One region of the Alishewanella sp. BS5-314 genome, then DNA from elsewhere that is predicted to be linked to it. Evidence: predicted binding sites of a transcription regulator. Region 1 holds the regulator's gene; each other region holds the start of a gene.
What was found. The regulator sigma-54, encoded in region 1, starts transcription at its own class of promoters, with help from an activator protein. The targets are predictions, from matches to a motif close to GTTGGCACGNNNNTNGNNT.

Region 1 (5,045 bases):
GATAAAGGTGCCGATACCGGTGATCAGTAAGGCAAAGAGTAACGACAAGCCATCCAGCATAAAGCTGAGCTGAATACCCAGCCCCGGAAACCATGGCCAGCTTTGCAGCAGCGGCTGCCCCTGACTGACGGCACTGAGTTGGCTGGCGAAATAGATAAATAGCGTAGCGGGTAACAACGCTAGCACCAGACCAGTATGTTTACCGAGCAGTCGATACAGATGTGGCGCGATACAGGCGAGCAAAAAGATCGAGAGGACCACATATAACATAAGCTACTCCTGTTTAGATAGCCTGAAATTGCGGTTGATACGCACCCCAGCGTGGCGCGGATTGCTGTTTAAGAGTAGTTCAAGCTACTAATTTTCAATTAAAAAAACTGAACAAGGCAGTAAAGGTAGCAGATTTAGGGGGGGGAATAAAGAAAAACCGGCCGAAATCGCCGGTTCAGAGCTCGTCAAAGCCGGCGTCTATTAACGCCACTATCGCCTCTAGCGCTGCTGCAGCATCAGGCCCTTCAGTGGTAACAGTCAGGGTTTTGCCCTTGCTACTGGCCAGCATCAGCAGTGCCAGCACACTACCGGCATCGGCCGTTTTACCGTCATCCTGCACCAGTTCAACCTTAGCCGAAAATTTCTGGCACAGTTGTACCAACTTAGTGGCAGCCCTGGCATGTAACCCCAGCTGATTGATGATGGTAACCTGTTGACTGAGTTTAGCGGCCATGATGACGTTTTAACTCCCGGTGCCGGATTTGCACATCATCACGTTGACTGCGATAGCTTTCCGCCAGACTTTCCGCGATATAAACCGAACGGTGTTGGCCACCGGTGCAACCGATAGCGATTGTCAGGTAGCTGCGGCTATTACGCTCCAGATGCGGTAACCAACTGCTGATAAAGCTGTTAATTTGCCAGATATATTTACCTACTATGGCTTCTGCCGCCAGATAGTCCTTTACTGGCTGATCCAGACCCGTCAGGGGCTTTAACTCTGGTTCCCAATGCGGATTGGGCAGAAAACGGGCATCAAACACAAAGTCGGCATCCTTGGGAATGCCATATTTAAAGCCAAAGGACTCAAACAGGATCACCAGGCGACCGGTTTTCTGGCCAAGGATCCGTTCACGCAATACTTCTGCCAGTTGGTGTACGTTAAGGTCAGTGGTATCAATATAGAGATCGGCGCGGCTGGCAATAGGATCTAACAGTTGCTGTTCGCGGGAGATCGCTTCATCCAGTGACATCGCCTGGTGAGATAGCGGATGTAAACGCCGGGTTTCGCTAAAGCGTTTAATCAGGGTGGTATGGTCCGCATCCAGATACAGGATAGTCAGTTCCAGCTTACGCGGCAGGTAAGACAGGATCTCCGCCAGCTCTTCCGGTTCATTCGGCAGATTACGTACGTCAATACTGACGGCAACCCGCTCATACTGACCCATCACCGCATTAGCGAGAGTCGGTAATAAATTAACCGGAATATTGTCGACGCAGTAGTAGCCCAAATCTTCCATTACTCTCAGCGCCACCGATTTTCCTGAACCTGAGCGGCCACTGACTACCAGCAGTTTCATTTTTCACCCGTTTGTTGGCTATAGTCCATTAATAACTGATACAGCTCCTGATCAGAACTGGCATGTCGGATCTTTTTGGTCAGATCTTTTTGAGTCAGCAGTTTTGCAATACCAGAAAGTGTAGTTAAGTGAGCCTGACACTGATCTTTCGGGATCAGGATGGCACAAAAAATATCGACGCCCTGGTTATCGATAGCGTCAAAGGGGATCGGATCCTGGCTTACCACAAATATCAGGATCGGTGAGGTAACGCAGTCGAGCTTGCCATGGGGAATGGCAATACCACCACCAATACCGGTTGAACCCAACTTTTCCCGGGTCATCAGGGCTTCCAGAATGCTGTACTCAGACATCTCTGGCAGCTGTTGATGAGCCAGTTCGGCAATATATTCGAGGATCCGTTTTTTGCTGTTAAAAAGAACTGCACTCTTGGTGCAGTTCTTCTCCAGCATAGCGCTTAAATTTATCATGGTTAGTGTCGCGACAACTTTTCTTTGTGTTTAATCACTTGCCGGTCCAGTTTATCAATTAACTGGTCAATTGCAGCATACATATTTTCATCTTCTGACACCGCAAAGACTTCACCGCCGTTTAAATGTACTTTGGCTTCAGCGATTTGCTTCAGTTTTTCCACGTTCAGAATAACATGCACGTTATTGATATTCTCGAAATGACGCTCCAGCTTGGAAAATTTACTGTCTACATATTCTCTCAGAGAGTCGGTAATTTCTACATGACGGCCAGTTAAGTTGATTTGCATAGACTCTTCCTTCTTGTTAAGACACTTACAGCAAGGTCTTTCGTTGATTAGATGGCGCAATAAACAGCGATTCACGGTACTTGGCGATGGTACGCCTTGCGACATTGATCCCCTGTTCGGATAAGATTTCTGCCATCTTACTGTCACTCAGTGGCTTAGCCGGGTTCTCTGCTGCCACCAATTTCTTAATAAAGGCACGGATGGCGGTAGATGAACATTCACCACCACTCTCTGTACTAACATGACTGGAGAAGAAGAATTTAAGTTCAAAAATTCCGCGCGGCGTATGCATATACTTTTGGGTAGTAACCCGGGAAATTGTTGACTCATGCATACTTACCATTTCTGCCACATCATTTAATACCATGGGTTTCATGGCCTCTTCGCCATGCTCAAAAAAGGCTTGTTGCTGTTGCACGATACAGTTGGCGACCTTTAGCAAGGTTTCGTTGCGGCTTTCCAGACTTTTCAAAAACCATTTCGCCTCCTGCAGATGTGAGCGGATAAACTGGCTGTCGGCACTGCTTCTGACCGTTCTGGACAGCGCAGCATACTGCTGGTTGATTTTCACTTTGGGCATGGCATCCGGATTCAGCTCCACCTGCCAACGACCTTTAACCTTGGTAACCACTACATCAGGAATCACATATTGCTGTTCCTGCCTGATCACATCGGCGCCGGGGCGCGGGTTCAGGCTGTGGATCAGGCGCATCACTTCTTTTAACTCATCTTCTTTGAGTTTAGTCACCCGCATCAAAGAACGAAAGTCCCGGTTAGCTAAAAAGTCGGTATATTCGCTGATTATTTGTTTTGCATCATTTAAATAGGGGGTGGCAGGATCAAACTGCCGTAGCTGGATCAGCAAGCACTCTTTCACTGAGCGGGCCGCCACACCGACAGGGTCAAACAATTGGATCCGTTTTAATACAGCCTCGACTTCATCGGCTTCGACATCCGGCAGCTGCAGTGAGGCTAAGATATCTTCCACATCTATGGTCAGTAAACCGGCTTCATCGACGGCTTCAATAATGACTTCGGCAATGGCGCGGTCTGTCTCAGAAAAAGGGGTAAGGTCCATTTGCCAACGCAAATAATCCTGCAAGGTTTCAGTGGTTTCGCCCTGATATACCAGATCCTCGTCTGGCAGGGCGCCATTGCTGACCGGGGCGGCACTGACTAAATCGTCCCAGTTATTGTCCAGTGGTAAGTCCTCCTGGATATTCTGCTCGGCCATTGCCTCGCTGGTATCGCGCTCACTAACGTCATTAAATTCCGGATAATCGTCATTACCAGCCTGGTAGTCTTCACTGTCAGACGTTGACCCGCTGCTTTCTTCACGGTTGATATTCGACAGGCTCAGGTCGGTCTCGGGCGTGCCCGGTTCGAAGTCGTCGTCGGGCTCAAGCAAGGGGTTGGCATCCAGCGCTTCCTGAATTTCCTGCTGCAGCTCAATGGTGGAAAGCTGCAATAAGCGGATCGCTTGCTGCAGCTGCGGCGTCATTGTTAGCTGTTGGCCAAGGCGAAGTTGTAAAGACGGCTTCATGTAAGTCTGATTCTCTCCTGAGTATATCCCCTCCATCCTGGAAGTGGCTGCGGTCTGTGCCGCCTGATTGCGCCTTCCGTGTCAGCGGGTGGAGGACTTGACGCTGATTGCCCTACTATAGCCTGAATTGCTCACCCAGGTATACATCGCGGACCTGTTGATTCGCTAACACATCCTGCGGCGAGCCGGCGGCAATTAATTCACCATGACTGACAATATAGGCTATTTCGCAGACATCGAGGGTTTCCCGCACATTATGGTCAGTGATCAGTACCCCGATGCCGCGCTGGCATAGGTGCTGAATAATTTTTTTAATATCCAGCACCGAAATCGGGTCCACGCCGGCAAAGGGCTCATCCAGCAAAATAAAAGCCGGATCTGCGGCCAGGGCGCGTGCGATCTCTACCCGCCGCCGCTCACCACCAGACAGCGCCATGCCAAGACTATTCTTAATATGCCCGATATGAAATTCTTCCAGCAAGTCATCGGCGATTTCTTCCCGTTGCTGCCGGTTAAGTTCCTTTCGGGTTTCCAGAATTGCCAGCAAATTGTCGTATACCGTCAATTTGCGGAAAATCGAACTTTCCTGCGGTAAATAACCAATACCCGCCCGAGCCCGCTGATGAATAGGGGCGAAGGTGATATCTTGCTCGTTTAACGTGATCTGACCTTTATCGGATGGCACCAGACCAACAATCATATAAAAAGTGGTGGTTTTGCCGGCACCATTGGGTCCCAACAAGCCAACGATCTGACCTGCTTTGACTTCCAGACTGACATCTTTTACCACCTGCCGGCCTTTATAGCTTTTGGCCAGATGTGAAACCACTAACTTCATTGATTTTCCTTGGTTTCCGGCGTGAAAATGGTGGTTACCCGCCGGTTTTGTTCACTGCCGGCCGTTAACTGTTGTAACTCGATGTTATAACGAATCACATCACCACGCACCAGAGAACCGCTCTGGGTAAGCTCGGCATCCGCAGTCAGCGTCAGGGTCCGGCTGGCCAAATCGTAGCGGATCTCATTCGCCTGAGCCGTTACCGGCCGGTCGCCTTCCAGTAATTGGGAATAGGTAGCCGGACGACCGGTAAAAATAAACACCTCATTACCTTTACCGGCACTGGCATTGATCTCCAGCTTATCGGCTTTGATCAGCAAGGAGCCTTGGGTG
Region 2 (5,045 bases), on a different contig from region 1:
TTACCGGCCCGGGTGTAGGCTTCTTCGCCATTGGCATCCAGTACCGCAATAAAGCCGCCGTCACTAACCACCAGATCCAGATCACGCCCGGTTTCCATAATGGCTCCGGCGGCCAGATCCGTTGCTACCGGCATCAGCTGGGCCTGATAACGGGTGCGAAAACCATTGCCCGCCACCATCATCGATTGCGCTTGCTCAATATCGGCTTTAAAACCTGCGGTATTGACGTTAGCCAGATTGTTGGCGGTGACCCGCAGCGCGGTTTGCGCCAGCTCGGCGCCGGATACTGCGGTATAGATTAAGCGTTCCATCGTTCAGCCCTTAGGTCGCGTTAAACAACACTTGCATCATCTGATCTGCGGTACTGATGGTTTTGGCGTTGGCCTGATAGTTTTGCTGAAACTTCATTAAATCAACCAGTTGCTCACTAACATCCACATTGGAGCCCATATAGGCGCCGGAGAGCAAACCACCATAGCTGCCTTCCGCCGGCGTACCATATAACGCCGTACCTGAAGCGGCTGAGGCATACCACAGGTTGTTGTTACCATTTTCCAGCCCGCCCATATTGGCAAAGGAGGCTAACACCACCTGTCCCTGCAGCTTATTGGCACCATTTGAGAAGTTGGCGAACACCATGCCATTTTCTGCAACGCTGACTCCGGTAAACTCACCCGCGGTATAGCCATCCGCATTATTGGTATACATCGCAAAGGCGCTGCCAAACTGCGTTGTCTTAACCATGTCTAAGGTCACACTCATCGGCTCAGCGCCGGCTGCAGCAAAGTTCAGCACAATTTCGCGCTGGTTATAGGGGTCGACTTTATTGTCATCCGGTGCGGTCAGCGGTGCAGGCAGCGTGCCCAAAGGCTGCATCTGACCATCAGCACCAAAGGTGACGGTAGCAACGGCGGCAGCCTGATAACCACTCTCCGTTTTTACCCACTGAGTGCCCAGGGTAGCGCCGTTAGGTAACCCCAACTGGGCAGACGTCGCCGGGGCGACAGCCGGATCATCAACGACCAGTGGTTCACCATCAACGAAGTACATGACCTGCCACTCATTGTTACCCAGATGGTTGAAGTACTGAGTCAGCGTATGGCTATTACCGAGTGAGTCAAACACCTCGGTCGATTGCGAAAAGTTATATGCGCTGCCATTTTTCGGGTCGAAAGCTTCAGCATCAGTCAGCGGACCGGTCGCCGGGTTTGCGTTAACCGGATAAGGGATCACGTTGCTCGACGCACTCAGGTTTAGCGAGAAATCAACCCGCGCTGTGGCTTTGGCGGGGATATTAGTGGCTTCTACTTTCAGATTGGTCAGGATCCCGGGCACCAGATTGCCTTCCAGATCGATGCCGTATCCCTGCAGATTATTGCCATTGGCGTTGACGATATTTTGTTGGTTATCCAGACCAAACTGTCCGGCCTGAGTATAGGCCAACCGGCCGTTGTCGGAGACCACGAAAAAGCCCTTACCGGTTATCGCCAGATCCAAGGCAAAGCCGGTATTCACCAGATTGCCGGTTTTGGTAAAGTTTTCCCGGATATCGTTAACCATCACCCCACCGCGCTGACCACCGTTATAAACGGCAGCGAACTCGGCAGTGGCACTTTTATAGCCGGCGGTGGCAGAGTTAGCGATATTATTACTGGTGACTTCCAGCGCTTTTTGCGACGCGGCCAGACCGCTCAGACCGATGTTCAGAATAGACATGTTGATTCCTTAGCCCTTATAGGCCAGCTGATTAATTTCCAGTAACCCGTGGTTGCCAAGGCCGTTTACCTGCAGCATGATGTCGTCCTTGCTGGCACCAACCGACACCCGCTCCACCTCACCGCTTAACCAGGTTTGCAGCGGCTGCGGCCGGCCATTAATGGTCGCCGTTGCCTGAACGTAATACCCACCTACCGCCTGTGCCGGAAATTCGAAGCGCAGGGTGCCAACACCGCTGTAGGCGAGTTGCTGCTCACTGACTAAATTCCCGTCGGCGCTGTAGAGTTTGACGTTGACCGCCTCGGCTTCAACGCCAAGGTTAATGGCACCACGCACTGCGGCGCGCTGCTCCAGCACCACGGCATCGGCTTTGACATCGACCAGGGTGCCGACCAAGGCCGTCGCCTCCAGCGCTTGCAAGCTATCTAACAGATTGCTGTTTTTATTCAGGCTGATTTTCATCGCCTGTAAGCTTTCGACGTTGGCGAATTCGGCGAGCTGACTGACGTACTGGGTCCCATCCAGCGGGTCCAGCGGATTCTGGTGCCGGATCTGCGCCACCAGTAATTCCAAAAACATCGTTGACAGACCTTCTGCTTCAACGCTGTTCCGGGCTACCGGGTTAGTCTGCGTCGTCGCGGTTGCGTTGGCAAAACCACTGATTGCTGTCACCTGGACCTCCTGTTATTGACCCAACCGCAGAATACTCTGCTGCATACTGGCAACCCGGCTCATCACCTCGACTGAGGTTTGATAGCTGCGTGACGCGGCCATCATATCGGCCATTTCTTCCAGTGGATTGACGTTGGAATAAAACACGTAACCATCAGCATTCGCCAACGGATTGTTTGGTTCAAAGCGCTGTTCAACGGTGCGATCGGATGCGGTCACACCCAGCATTTGCACCTGCGCTGATAAACTCTGCTTTTCGGCCGTCTGGCTGTAGAGCGCAGCAAATACCGGCTTTAACGCCCGGTATGCGCCGGCTTCAGTGGCAGCTGCGGTATTGGCATTCGCCATATTGGAGGCGATAGTGTCCAGCCGCATCACCTGTGCCCGCATGGCACTGCCACTGACATCATAAATTGCTGAAAATGACATCCTTACTCTCCGCGAATAGCTTTATGCAAGCCACTGATCTTCATATTTAAAAACGTAAAACTGGTTTGAAAATCCATACTGTTCCCGGCAAATTTTGCCTGTTCCACATTCAACTCTGCGGTATTGCCATCGGCAGCAGCTTGATATGGCACCCGGTACAACAGTTCATGTCCCAACTCAGGTAATGCCGGCCGGCTCTGACCGGCCTGGATCCCACTTTCTACCTGTTGCAGGATCTGCTGATAGTCGATGTCCCGGGCTAAAAAACCAGGTGTGTCGACATTCGCCAGATTGCCTGCAATAATTTCGGCACGCTCTAATCGCAGTTGTAATGCAAATGGATGCACTCCTAATGCTTTCCCGAAAATCTCCACCAGCTTCCTCCTCCACCCGGTTTGGGGTCATGACCACTAGGTTAGTGACTCAGGGCATCAAGCTTTGTGCCAGCTTTTCAAGCTCAATAAGTTCAATAGCTTACAGAAATTCACTGCGTATTTTTTACGCCAAAGCGGAAGCAATACTTCCGCTACGGAATTGCCTGCACTTCCTGCTCTTAACCATGCTGGGGCTGTCTGCGCTACCCGTTGTTGCAAAGTCAGTTGAGCAACAGCTACATGAACAGAGTTCTCGCGAGCTACAGCGTTACTTACAACAAGTGGGCACTAAAGCCCAAAAGCAGCAGATTGATGTAAAGGTATCAGGGGCAGCGGCCGGCATGCCGGATTGTCCAAGCCTGCACATTAGCCGGCGGCAGGCGCAGGAGCCACCATTAGGCCGGCTGAGTTATCAGTTGCAATGCACGGCACCGGGCCAGCATTGGCAGGGCCGGGCTGTGGTACAGATCAAAGTCTGGGTGAACTTAGTGGTAGCCAGCCGGACCATCGAACGGGACGAAATTTTACATCCGGATATGTTGCAGCTGGCGCCCTATGAAATCAGTCAGCTACGACATGGCTTCGAGTTAGCAACCGAAGCCCTGCAAGGCTTGAAAGTACGACGGCGCATCAGCACCGGCCAACCGGTTGGCCGGCACTTACTGAGTCAGCATTTTTTGGTTAATAACGGCGCCATTATCACGATCGCCGTTAACCTGGACGGCTTTAGTGCCAGTACCCAGGGCACGGCGCTGGAAAATGGCCAACTGGGACAGAAAATCAAGGTCCGGAATAACAGTTCCGGGATGACGATAGAAGCAGTAGTGACTGGCGAGAATCTGGTAGAAACAATCGCAAAAAGAAATTAAAGTTTTTGTTTAACCCGGTCGCTTAGTACTGGTAAGGACCTTACGCGGAAGCGCAACTATGAATATTGATGCCAATAACTCTTTGCAACTATCAGCTGTTAACAAAGTCAGCCATGAGCAACAACCGGTAGTACCACCGCAGCAGGATGCAGTAAAGCGGGTTACCGATAAAGCGGAATCGAGTCAGGTGAGTGCCTCCAGTCAGCAGCTGCAGCAATCTTTCAGTAATCTGGCGAATACCAGCGATGTAGACCTTGACAAGGTATCGCTGATCCAGAAAGCTCTGGCTGAAGATAAACTGGCGTTGCAGGATGAACAATTAATTGAATCCATGCTGGACATGCATAAGAACGTGCTGGATCTGTTCAAGCGATGAAAAACCAGATGGTAAAGCAGGTTGTCAGTAGCCTGCAGCAAGACAAAAGGCGCCTGGATACTCTGACCACAGTGTTGCAACTGCAGTACGAGGCGATGAGTGAACGCAATACCGTGCAACTGGAAACGCTGAATCAGCAGGCTCTGGCACTGATGGAAGCTCTCAGCCACAGTCATCAGCAACGCGAACAATGGTTTTCCCTGCTGGGGCTGCGTGCGGATAAACCGGGGATGCAACAACTGGTCAGCCTCCTGCCAGCGGCGGTGCAACCCGCGGTGCAACGCCTGCTGCATGAATTGGCAGTGAAATCGCGGCTTTGTCACTCACTGAATGAGAAAAGCGGTAAGTTGCTGGCGGCGCAACGTGAATTACTGGGTAAGCTCACCGGACTAAGCAAACAGGATCATTATCCTGCCATGCCCTTTGTACGCTAACTCACTAACTAGCGAAGTCTGAATCGATGCCTTTTTTCTCTAAACACCAACCCGCCGCTATCCAACAGATGACTCTGATCTCCGGCACCTGCGCGCTTGAGGGCAAGTTGGAGCTGAGTGGCGAACTACAAATCTCAGGTACTTTTAAAGGTGATATCGTCAGTAGCAGTAATGT
Region 3 (5,045 bases), 1.9 Mb from region 1:
CAAATACGTGGTTACCGGTACTGTAACGCGGCATCAGGCTGGAGTGATGTTAAACGCCAGATTAATCCAGATCGACAATAAAAGGGTGGTATCGGCGGCTCGTACCTTTGTGCCGGCGGCGGTTTATAACGCTATTCTGCAACAACGCCAGGATAACAGTCTAAAACTGAAACAGGGTTGATTGCCGGTGTTGTACCCGGCAATACACAATCTTAGCGGTTAACATCAATATGCTCCGTACAAACCTCGTTATTTTTCTGAGGCTTTGCTAAAGTTTAAGCCAAGGCCGCCGACAAGTAGAGGTTAGCCTAAATCTGGGGTCAGGAGCGTATGATGAAAAGCAAATATCTGGCATTGCTTGCCGGTGCCGTCTTGCTAAGCGGCTGTTACAGTTACCAAAGAACGGAGTGTGATAGCAAAGGCAATTGCCGGACTGAGGTCCGCCGCCAGGTACAGGACCAGGCGCCTGCCGACCGGGTTATGCCGGTATCTTCTGGTCAGGCCGCCAGCCCGCTGCGGCAGAATGGCTGGATGGTGCCACACCAGTATGTCACCAGTTTAAATGCCAATAAGCAGCTTAATGACTATGTGGCGCAGATGGCGATGCAGCTGGTTGAAACCTTTCATTATTTCCCGGTCGAATCCCGCGTGGCCGTGGCATCCTTTGTTGATTTAGACAGTGAGTTAAACCGCACCAATATTATTGGTAACCAACTGGCTGAAGCCTTTATTCATCAGTTCCAGCAGTTCGGTATCCAGGTTGTCGATTTTAAAACCACCCGCGATATTCAGGTGACACCGAGCGGTGATTTTGTCTTTAGCCGGCAGCACAACCAGCTTGATATGATGCAGCAAATTGATTATGTGTTATCAGGAACTATGGTATTTACCCCAAGAGGTATTATGGTGAATGCCAGAGTGATTAACTTTCGCACTAAAGTAGTTGCTGCCAGTTCACAGCAGTTGATCCCACATTTTGTGGTCAGCTCGCTGTATCCGCAAATACTGCGCTAGGAGATGGCCGCCCCAACAGGAATCGAACCTGTAACTGCCCCTTAGGAGGGGGCCGTTATATCCATTTAACTATGGGGCGGGCGGCGCAGAGTCTAACAGACTGAAAAGATTCTGTGAATCTTTTCAGTCTGTGGTTAGTTTGCTGCCAGACTGACGATATCACCAGGCTGAATATGATTAAGTAATTGCTGTGACGGTGAGGCAGCCCAGGCACCATCAGGGGTAACTTCCGTGAGTAGCAACTGTAACGGGCTGTGTAGCAGGCGCCGGATTTGATTATCTTGTGGATCCCGCTGCAACTGGATGATTTGGATCTGATCACCGACCCGCAGACCGTGATTACTACCCAAAGGAATTTGCAGCTGTTGTTGGCGAACCTGACGGATCTGGGTCAGCAAGGGCTGACACTGCAGCTGCTGGCCAATATCCTGGGCCGCAGTACGCAGCACCTGGTCAATTTTCTGACCATAAGGCATTTGCCAGAATGCCATGCTGTGACTGGCTGGCGTAGCGTCAGAGGTAGGCCAGTAACTTCCGGTACGATATTCCTGCTGGTAGCGGACCCGCCGCTCAAAGGTATCATATAACCAGAGTTCGAAGGCGAAGAAGCGCTCATGTTGACTGCTTTGCCAGAACTTGTTCAATTTTTTACCAAGCGACAGGTCATTAATACTGGCTATTAGAATAAACTGATGGCCGCGGTTAAACAGGGCATCTGCGGTTGCCTGGTCCAGCATCTGTAACGGGATTGGCTGAGGCGATGGCTCCACCAGCAGTGCCGGAGCAAAGTCACGCAGATGCCGGTTTAATTGCCGGCTACTATCGCTACCCAGTTGAAACAGCTGGCCTGAAATCGCATCCTGCCGGGCCTGAAGCTGAATTTCGCTTACCAGTAGCGGTGTGCGGTACTGGGCCTGGCAGGCCTTGCCTTCAGCGACAATATGGGCTTTGAGCGTGATCGTCACCTGGTTTTTACTCTGAACCTCTGACAGCAGCTGTACTTCTTTTAATTCCGCAGCGCTGCTTAAGGTGATCTGACTGTGCTGCATAATGCCTTGGATCACCTGTTGCTGGCTTTGTAATCTGGCGCCGGCAAATAAGCTGGCCCGTTGCAATGCATCTTCAATTGCGGCTTTGCGTGCGCTGTTCAGGTCGCCCCGTTCAATCGCCGCCTGCCCGGTGGCTTCATACCAGTTGGCGTGCAGTAATGGGCTGAACAGCAGGCTCAGGCCGCTCAGCGCTGTCAGAAGCGCTTTTGTCATAGGTTTAATCGTCATCCCGCTTTCGCTCGTGTCAAAAGAGTGCTGTGTTTAATAAAGCAAAGTTTATGCCTAACTGGCATTTTTTTTGCTAAACAAAAACAGTAGCAATAGGTTTTGTCGCCGGGCTTGTCGAGTTGTCGGCAACTGGCAACAACAGCATGGCAGTATTACAGTGAGCACAGTCACTTTGCTAAGGGTAAGTACTATGAAAGTTATAGGTTTCGTATTGCTTGGTAGCGGCCTGATGATCTCAGGCTGTAGCCAATTCGCGGATCGGCATATTGAATACCAGCATGAAACACCTGTCAGTTTTCCGGTGATCACTGCTTTGGGTGCCGCGCCCATATCGTTACAACAAGGCAGTAATGAGACGCAACGTATGCTATTAGCGATGCGGGCGTCGAAGTTGGAAGCCTATCGCGAGTTGGCGGAGCGGGTATATGGTCAAAGAATTGACAGCCAGAACACCGTCAGTGCAATGGTGGCAAAGAATGATGTGCTCGAAGCGTCGGTGCAGGGCTTGATCCGTGGCGCCAGAGTAGTGAAAAGCTATGCTGTGGATGATACTTACGTGACGGAGTTGGAGCTGAATTTCGCTGAAGTGTATGCCACCTTGCAACATACCCAACCAAAACAAAGCATCAGGAGTGTGCGCTACCTGTGGTAGCGCCGGTCAGGCTTTAATGCCTGGCCCTTTATTCTCAACAGCCGGTTGGCCTTTACTGGTATAGGTCAGGCCGGATTTGCCCTTAGCGCCCAATAATTCGTTCTTAAAGCGTTGTAAAATAAGCTGACTTTGTTCCAGTGCTTGCTGGTTAACGGCGGTTTGAGCTTTGCAGTCAGCCAGTTTTTGTTCCAGCAGTGCGCGTTGTTCAACAAACCAGGCTTCAGCTTTTACCGCTGCCAACTGTGGCTGTGCGGCAAGTTCAGCGTCAGTGGCACTGATTTGTGTTAACAGCGCCGTTTTCTCGGCAATAACCTGCTCTAAGGTTTCCACCTGTCTTTCAGCGAGGGCAGAGAGTTCATTTTTCAACAATAGCAACAGCGCATCCAATTGCGCTGCTTGCTTGGTCAGGACAGTGATGATGAGATCGTGGCTGCTATTCATTTACGGTCGAACAAATCGCCTTCAAATTGCATAATGCGTTTTGCCAGCATCTCAACATTCACTTTGTATTTGCCTTCAGCAATAGCTTGCTTGATTTTGTTCACCCGCTCCTGATCAATACCTGAGCTATTGGCGGCCTTTTCCTGTAATTTGGAAAATTGCTGCGCTTGCGGGGTAATGGATACCGAATCCTGCTTTTGTACTGCCTGATTGCTGGCATTTTGCTGCACCGCCGTTTGTTGGCGTTGCACTAATTGCTCAGTGCTACCGGCATTGCCGGCTTTGTCAGTTTTGACCTGCGGTGCATTTTGCTGCAGGTTATTGATATTTATAGCCATAGTAGAACCTCATCACCTTAAACACAGTCCTTATGCTTAGGTTAACGGCAGTTTGCCTCTAAACTTTAGCACTTTTTTCAGAATTTAAAACCGGACCTTTACCTGATTGACACCGGTCACTTCGGTGCTAATGGCACGGCCAGATTGTTGATTACGCACCTGGATGACTTCACCCAGGGTACCATCCTGTTGTGCAACGCCTGTGGCGGATACGGCAAGGCCACCCTGGCTGATTTCTATTGTAACAATATCTCCCCGGCATACAAGACAAAGATCCTGCAAACTAAGGATTTGGCCTGCACTCAGGCTGCGTTTATTCCGGCTGCCAGCAACCGTCGCGATGTCCTGCACAATATTACCACGTACCAACCGACGTTCCCGGCGCTGCACTTCTAACATATCGGCAGTGATGATGGTTCCTGGAGCGATATTTTGCCTGCTCACCACCAGGGCCAACCATTCAGTAAGTCGGGCCGGTACAAATAGCTGCCAGCTGGTTGGCGCACTACAACTAATCTGCACCGTCGTCTGACGCGGGTTAGCATTGGCCGGCAGACTGATTTGTGGCTGATGGGCGCAGTCTTTACTGCCAATCCGGCTATCAAGTGCCGTGACGTGGATTTCGCTCTCCAGCTCATCGACTGCCCATGCCGTTTGCAGCCAGTCCTTTACCGCATAAGTCAGTTGCGATGGACTAAATTGTTGCACTTGCGCCTGACACCAGGGACTGATGGTGAAGGCGAGTAGCAGTATGCAGCTGCGGATAAAATTTTCGTACTTTTTCATATAGTTTGGCTATGCTTTACGAATAAAGGGTTATAACATGCCTGAAGATAGACAGTGCCGTAGTTTTGACTACGGCTCCACGACAGTATGCAAATACCAAGCCGTTTGGCTGCCTAAGGAGAGCTTGATGTCCAGTATTCTCGATTCCGTTAACCAACGTACGCAGCTGGTTGGGCAGAACCGCTTGGAATTATTACTTTTTAAGCTCAATGGCCGCCAACGTTACGGCATTAACGTGTTTAAAGTGCGGGAAGTATTGCAATGTCCAAAGCTGACGGCGATGCCGAAGCGAAATCCTTTTGTGCGGGGCATTGCCCATATCCGTGGCCAAACGATTTCCGTGATTGATTTAAGTCTGGCCACAGGTGGTAAGACAATCGCCGATTTATCGACTGCCTTTATTATCATTTCTGAGTATAACCGCTCAGTGCAGGGGTTTCTGGTCAGTGGGGTAGAGCGTATTGTTAATACCAACTGGGAATCTATTATGCCACCACCCAAGGGCACCAGCGGTAAGCAAAGTTACCTGACCGCGGT

Region 2: the regulator sigma-54 is predicted to act here: its motif matches at 3,247-3,265, upstream of flgB (flagellar basal body rod protein FlgB).
Region 3: the regulator sigma-54 is predicted to act here: its motif matches at 2,331-2,349, upstream of H1D31_RS05590 (flagellar assembly protein FlgT).

The regions. Positions count from the first base shown of each region.
Region 1 is NZ_JACEHJ010000002.1:2,107,922-2,112,966, reverse strand. It holds gene H1D31_RS14395 (putative monovalent cation/H+ antiporter subunit A) at 1-270, opposite strand, end outside; gene H1D31_RS14390 (HPr family phosphocarrier protein) at 446-724, opposite strand; gene rapZ (RNase adapter RapZ) at 714-1,571, opposite strand; gene ptsN (PTS IIA-like nitrogen regulatory protein PtsN) at 1,568-2,041, opposite strand; gene hpf (ribosome hibernation promoting factor) at 2,044-2,331, opposite strand; gene H1D31_RS14370 (RNA polymerase factor sigma-54) at 2,357-3,874, opposite strand; gene lptB (LPS export ABC transporter ATP-binding protein) at 3,990-4,712, opposite strand; gene lptA (lipopolysaccharide transport periplasmic protein LptA) at 4,709-5,045, opposite strand, start outside.
Region 2 is NZ_JACEHJ010000001.1:667,377-672,421, forward strand. It holds gene H1D31_RS03095 (flagellar basal body rod protein FlgF) at 1-311, opposite strand, end outside; gene H1D31_RS03100 (flagellar hook protein FlgE) at 322-1,716, opposite strand; gene H1D31_RS03105 (flagellar hook assembly protein FlgD) at 1,726-2,388, opposite strand; gene flgC (flagellar basal body rod protein FlgC) at 2,401-2,817, opposite strand; gene flgB (flagellar basal body rod protein FlgB) at 2,820-3,164, opposite strand; gene flgA (flagellar basal body P-ring formation chaperone FlgA) at 3,377-4,060, shown strand; gene H1D31_RS03125 (hypothetical protein) at 4,119-4,436, shown strand; gene H1D31_RS03130 (flagellar protein FlgN) at 4,433-4,870, shown strand; gene H1D31_RS03135 (polymer-forming cytoskeletal protein) at 4,939-5,045, shown strand, end outside.
Region 3 is NZ_JACEHJ010000002.1:237,774-242,818, forward strand. It holds gene H1D31_RS05575 (FlgO family outer membrane protein) at 1-181, shown strand, start outside; gene H1D31_RS05580 (FlgO family outer membrane protein) at 334-1,014, shown strand; tRNA gene H1D31_RS05585 (tRNA-Arg) at 1,019-1,093, opposite strand; gene H1D31_RS05590 (flagellar assembly protein FlgT) at 1,149-2,276, opposite strand; gene H1D31_RS05595 (LPP20 family lipoprotein) at 2,482-2,943, shown strand; gene flgN (flagellar export chaperone FlgN) at 2,950-3,384, opposite strand; gene flgM (flagellar biosynthesis anti-sigma factor FlgM) at 3,381-3,722, opposite strand; gene flgA (flagellar basal body P-ring formation chaperone FlgA) at 3,807-4,508, opposite strand; gene H1D31_RS05615 (chemotaxis protein CheV) at 4,636-5,045, shown strand, end outside.